One region of the Psychrobacillus sp. FSL H8-0483 genome, then DNA from elsewhere that is predicted to be linked to it. Evidence: riboswitches for the same ligand, from Rfam matches in the RefSeq annotation. Region 1 holds a riboswitch; the other holds the start of a gene.
The links. Region 1 has a riboswitch for cobalamin ahead of MHB48_RS03070 (ABC transporter substrate-binding protein). Riboswitches for the same ligand answer to the same signal wherever they lie in the genome.
Positions count from the first base shown of each region.

Region 2: linked by a shared signal. The riboswitch ahead of MHB48_RS01035 (ribonucleoside-diphosphate reductase subunit alpha) and the one ahead of MHB48_RS03070 (ABC transporter substrate-binding protein) in region 1 are both predicted to bind cobalamin.

Region 1 is NZ_CP152052.1:637,896-641,327, reverse strand. Features, by position in the region: gene MHB48_RS03080 (adenosylcobinamide amidohydrolase) at 1-74, opposite strand, end outside; gene MHB48_RS03075 (iron ABC transporter permease) at 76-1,059, opposite strand; gene MHB48_RS03070 (ABC transporter substrate-binding protein) at 1,064-2,032, opposite strand; cobalamin riboswitch at 2,160-2,302, opposite strand; gene argS (arginine--tRNA ligase) at 2,768-3,432, opposite strand, start outside.
Region 2 is NZ_CP152052.1:197,819-201,250, reverse strand. Features, by position in the region: gene MHB48_RS01035 (ribonucleoside-diphosphate reductase subunit alpha) at 1-1,440, opposite strand, end outside; cobalamin riboswitch at 1,597-1,776, opposite strand; gene MHB48_RS01030 (undecaprenyl-diphosphate phosphatase) at 2,046-2,873, opposite strand; gene MHB48_RS01025 (DedA family protein) at 2,883-3,432, opposite strand, start outside.

The sequences.
Region 1 (3,432 bases):
TCAACTTCGAAGGAGACGTTTTTAACGATTAGTTGGTGTTCGTAACCACCAGATAGCTCTTTTATTTTCAACATATTAAACGCCTCCTTTTTTCCGTTGTCTAAAGAAAATAAATGCAAAAACTGGTGCACCAATAAATGCTGTTATGACACCAATCGGCAACTCGGTTGGCGAAATAATGGTGCGAGACACTAAATCACAAATGATTAATAACGATGCTCCATTAATGAAACTCAACGGTAACACATGTCTGTTATCTGAACCAAATAAAAGCCTTGTCATATGCGGAACGACAAGTCCCACAAATCCTATTGTTCCAGACACAGCAACCGCCGTTCCCGTTAGCATCGATCCTCCGATTAGTATCATCATTTTTCGCTTTTTCACATCTACTCCTAAATGCTTTGCACGCTCTTCTCCAAATAGCATCGCATTTAATTCTCTTCTGTTCCATGCTAATAAAGCCGAGCCAATCACAACAAACGGTAAAGCCATTTGCACAAAATCCCACCCACGCATCGATACACTACCAAGCAGCCATCCAATAATTTGGCGAAGCTCTTCCCCAGTTAGTGCAATCATCAAGGAAATAACGGAGCCTAAAAAGGAACTAACAATAATCCCAGTTAAAATAATGGTCTCCATCTTCATGGAACGGTCGACTAGTTTAGCAAATGTAATAACAAGGAGCATCGTAAGAAATGCACCAATCATACTAAAAACAGGTAATGTGTATATTCCTAAAAAGGGTACCGAAATACCGAAAAAGAGCGTAGCCACGGCACCTACTGAGGCACCGGACGACACTCCTAACGTATAAGGATCTGCAAGCGGGTTTTTTAATAAACCTTGAAACGCGGCACCTGCAATGGCTAGTGATGCACCAACTAGCCCTGCAAGTACAACCCGTGGCATACGAATTTTCCAAACTATATTGGTCGCGATTTCATCTGCTCCCGTATTCCATAATGTGCTGATCGGTACCTGAACGGATCCGACCGATACACCGAGCCAAATTGCTACTAATAGAGCAGCAATCGACAGGATGTAGCCGATCATGACTTTACTCACCAAATGCCTCTGGATAAATAGCTTTTGCTACTTCTTCTAATCCTTCTGCAAGACGTGGACCTGTACGACTAGTTAAGTTTTCATCTACTTGAACAACTGCATCATTTTTCACAGCAGTAATAGAAGCGAATCCATCACGAGCTTTTACGCTCTCTACAATTCCAGGTACGTAGCTATACATAACAATAATCACATCCGGATTGCGGCTTACAATTTCTTCTGGCTCAATTTTGAACCAACCTTCTTGATCTGCTGCAATATTTTCAGCATTCACCATATCTAAAATCTCTTGCATAAATGTTCCTTTACCAGGTGTGTAAATTTCAGGAACATCCGATGTTTCTACGAATACTGTTTTCTTCGTTTCTACTTTTGCAACTTTCTCTTTTACTTCTTCTACTTTTGCTTTCATATCTTCTACAATTTTTTGTGCTTCTGCTAATTTACCAGTAGCACGACCAATTTGTTCGATTGTTGTATAAGTTTCATTGAAATCTGCTGCATTTTTTACAACGAAAACTTTCACACCAGCGTCACGGATTTGTTGTAATCCTGCTTCGCCCATTCCAAGGCTTGACTCATGTGCGAATACGATGTCCGGATTCATGGATACGATTTTCTCCACATTGAATTCTTGCCCGCCGATTTTCTCTTTTTCAAGTGCTTCTTCTGGATAGTTATCGTAATCATTTACACCAATAATTTCCTCATTTAATCCAAGTGCAAACAAAATTTCTGTATTGCTTGGCATCATTGAAACGATTGTTTTTGGTGCTTCTTCTAGTGTAATATCATTGCCAACTGCATCTGTGATTGTGATCGGGAATTCTGTTTCTTCTACTGCAGTTTCTACTTGTGGACTTTCATTGTTTTCAACAGGTTTTGCTTCTTCTTGTCCACATCCTACTAATAGTAAAACTGCTAATGCGGATGCCATCCATAATTGCCATAACTTCTTCATTTGTCATTCCTCCTAATTCTTTGCAACAAAAAATCTCCCATCCATAGAATGAGAGATAGATATAGGTATAAATCTGCGAGGAAAAAATGGCCAAGCCGATCTACACCAAACCTATCCTCGTAGGCAATGGGTGTAATTTCATAAAGGCAGGTTTTCTGACTCATGATACAACCGTATCATTTACAGTGGCGGGACCGCGCTGGACTTTAACCAGCTTCCCTTTTAACTCAAGTAATCCGTAACTTGAGCACCTCTATGCAATAAAATATGTATTGTGCATTGCACTTATTATACCTTAAATTAATGGTTGTCGACAGAGGTTTTTATATTATTTGACCGATAATTAATACTATTCGACCAAATTGCGATGTTATTCGACCGATTCACATCTATGTTATGGAGAAACTTTTTTATTATAAGCCATCATCGAGAAAAAAAAGGGCTGTCCCTAAAGTCATATAGTGACTGAGAGACTGTCCCTTTTCCAATGTATTGATTCCGTTCCAGACGGACGCTTTCCGCGGGCATGGCTTCAGTCTCCTCGTCGCTTTCGCTCCTGCGGGGCCTTCAGCTCACGCTATTCCCGCTGGAGTCGCCGTCTTCCACTACAATCAATTGCCAACAAAAATAGTAGTTTAATAAAAAGTATACAAAAAACAGGTGTAGAAAAAGACTCGTTTTTCTACACCTGCTTCAATTTATGGGCTTATTGGACAGCTCCTTTAATACTACATATTACATTTTCTCTGGAGCATTTACACCAATTAAACGAAGTGCGTTTGCAATTGTTTGACGAGCAGATGTAACTAATGCAAGACGCGCTTCTGTTAGAGCTACGTTTTCTGCATCTAAAACTTTATCCGCATTATAGAAGCTATGGAATGTTGCAGCTAATTCTTGAATATAAGTTGCTACACGGTGAGGTGCACGAAGTTTTGCAGCATCTGCCACGACTTGTGGGAAATCACCGATTTTTTTCAATAAGTCTAATTCTTTTTCACTTTGTAATAGCTCAAGTGAATCCGTTGAAGCTTTCAACTCTTGTGTTTCAGCAGAACGTAGAATTGAGCAAATACGTGCATGGGCATATTGTGCATAATACACAGGGTTTTCATTTGACTGAGAAACCGCTAAATCTAAATCAAAGTCCATATGTGAATCGCCCGAACGCATACCGAAGAAATAACGAACTGCATCCAGTCCAACTTCCTCTACAAGCTCGCGCATCGTAACAGCTTTCCCTGTACGTTTACTCATTTTCATTTTTTCGCCGTCTTTATACAATTGAACCATTTGAATAACGGATACTTCTAATTTCTCACGCTCGTATCCAAGTGCTTCAATAGCAGCTTTCATACGTGGGATATACCCGTGGTGGTCTGCTCCCCAAATATTGATCA
Region 2 (3,432 bases), 440 kb from region 1:
TCCAAGGTTAATGGAAGATAAGTTACAAACAACAAAATCCCCTGCTTTGCGACGAGTCACAATAACATCATCTTCTAATTGAATGGATTCAAACGAAGTAGCACTCTGGTTTTGGAATATTTCTGTACATAGATTACTGCTGTACACCATACCTGCATGCTTATTTGGATTACTACGATTTACCTCATCGCGGTAAAACATATAAGGCACACCCGTTTCGAGTTGAGAACGCATAATTCGTTTCATCAAGTCAATCGCTGGAACTGTTTCACGAGATAAACGACTATCATTTACACATTCCTCGTATTTTTCTCGGAATGAACCTTCTCCACGTTTCTCATCGTAGAAATCTTCTAGAGAATAGCCTTTTAACTGACGAACTTCATGTGGATCAAATAAATGCCACTCATCACGAGCATCTACTTTTTCCATGAATAAATCCGGCAAGCACACACCAGTGAAAATGTCGTGCGCACGAAGACGCTCATCCCCGTTATTTAAGCGTAAATCTAGAAATGTGAAAATATCTTTGTGCCAAACATCTAGGTAAACCGCAATTGCCCCTTGACGCTGACCTAGCTGATCCACACTCACTGCAGTGTTGTTTAATTGTTTGATCCAAGGAAGGACCCCGCTTGATGCACCGACAAATCCACGAATAGAAGATCCACGACTACGCACTTTCCCCATGTATACGCCAATTCCGCCACCAAATTTAGAAAGCGTCGCTACGTCTGTATTGGTATCGTAAATTCCTTGAAGACTGTCATCAACTGTGTCAATAAAACAACTAGATAGCTGTCCGTGAGGCTTCCCTGCATTAGAAAGTGTTGGTGTTGCAACAGTCATATATAAATTACTCATTGCCCAATATGCTTCTTTTATCTTGCCAAGACGATTTTTTTTCTCTTCTTTCATGAGTGTCATTGCAATAATCAACCAGCGTTCTTGTGGAAGCTCGACGATCGATTTATCAAAGTCCTTTGCTACATAACGATCAAGTAACGTTTTTAATCCGATATATGTAAATAAAAAATCTCGCTCCGGCACAATAAGTTCTGCCAACAGTTGCAGTTCTTCTTGGGAATAAGAATCTGCAAGGCGTTTGTCATATAGACCTTTTGCCACTAATGCTTGTACATTGCTTGCAAACTTACTATATACTGCGTCTGGCGTTGTGTTTCTATGTATTGCTACTTTTTCATATACATCAGCTAAATGAATGCGAGCAGCGACGAATGTCCAATATGTTTCTTGTTCATCTAAAAAGCTTAGTGCCTCTAGTGACATGGACTTGGACCACGCAGACGTTGTACCTTCTGGGAATTTCTTCATCCATCTTTCATGTGTTTTCAGAAGAGGTGCTATATTTTCTTCTCCAAACTCTTTTATTAATTGATGTAATACTTCTTGTTTTTCGGTATTCGTAACAGTTGTCATTTCTTATTCCTCCTTGTTTTTAAAACAGCAAAAAAGCGATGCCTCTTAGCCTCTTCGGCTGAGTCATCGCTCACGATTAAAAAGTAGGAAACAACAGACACATCAATGGTTCGAGATAGAGTCTTCGCCCCCACCTCTCAACCCCCGAAGAAAGTGTTGCTTCACCGATGAAGAGGCAGGTCTACTGGCTCGTGCTTCGTTCTTCTGTTGGCCTTCCCACGATTGCTCGCAGTGGCTATTTCAACAGTCGTCCACACTTACAGTTGCGGGGACAGCTTCGGTATTTAACCGAATTCCCTTTTAAACCATAAAGGTACCTATTCATCGTTCACATACTATATATTGTGTTCACTTCATTTATATAATCTAACATATTGTGTTTATACTTGTATAGAGGGAAAAAAGAACTGTGTCTCTGAAAAGCAGTTCTCCCAACTGAATACGTCCGGATAAATATTTTTCTGACCGGATAGAAAATTTTATGACCGTATAGTTTCATTTCTGACCGGATAATATTTTTTATGACCGTTCAACCTTATTAATCATCCGATTCACCCGAAAATATAAAAAGCAGACATCCTACTAAAATGTCTGCCCATACTTTCTTACATAAACACAATAACTGCTAGCACAGCCGCTAACACGAGACGATAAATCGCAAATGGCATTAATTTAACTCGAGAAAGGAGTTTTAAGAAGAATTTAATAGAGATTAGTGCGAACACAAATGCACTTAAAAATCCTACAATATAAAAGCCCATGTCATCCATATTAATTTGTTCCCAGTTTTTCAAAACTGACACTAGACTTGCCCCAGCCATAATCGGAACAGCCATGATGAATGTAAAATCTGCCGCTGTTCTATGACTCATCCCAAACAATACCCCACCGGAAATGGTAGCACCTGAGCGGGAGAATCCTGGCCATAAAGATAAACATTGCACTAGTCCCACTTTAAATGCTTGTGCATACGAAATTTGATCCAAACTAACGATGGAAGGGTTTTTCGGCCCAAATTTATCCGCAATAATCATCAAAATAGATCCAGCTACAAGACTATATATAACTGTTTCCACTCCAAATAAATGATCATCAATAAAGTCTTTAAACGCAAAACCTAAAACCACAGCAGGAAGCATTCCAACAATAACGTGTAGCAAATTGAATTGCTTGCTCGATTGTTCACTCTCTATTTTATACAATCCTACTAAACTAAATAATCGTTTCCACATAACTACAACTACAGCTAAAATCGAACCTAGTTGTACAACAATTTTAAATGTGTTTGCCGAATACTGCCCTAAAAATTCTTCCGTTTTCAACCACATATCATCGACAATAATCATATGTCCTGTGGATGAAACAGGGGCAAACTCTGTCATACCTTCAACAAAACCTAATATAAGTGCTTTTAACAATTCTAGAATTTCCATAAGATCTCCTTAGTCACGTTTTTTAAAATACCAAACAAGAAATGCAACACCAACTATTGCTAAAATAATATACACTATGTTGGAGTAGATATCCATATACCCTACAATTTCATTCCAGTTATCACCGACAGCTGCTCCCACGGAAACTAACACTGTATTCCAAATTAATGTTCCTAACGTTGTAAACCATAGGAATAACCAGAATTTCATATTCGACATCCCTGCAGGAATCGATATTAAACTTCTTACTAGTGGTACTAGTCTTCCGAAAAATACAGCCCAAACACCATACTTGTCAAACCATGCATCCGCTTTATGAATATCTTTAATCGACAATCGTAATAACTTGCCGTACTTTTTCACAATTTTCTCCAAACGTTCTACATCCAAAAGTGTGCCTATCCAATATAAAATAGTTGCTCCAACAACAGACCCTGACGTAGAAGCAATGATAATACCCAGCTTCGTCATCGTTGTTGTTGTCGTCATAAATCCTCCAAGGGTTAAGATGACCTCTGAAGGAATTGGCGGGAAAATATTTTCTGCCAATATTAATAAA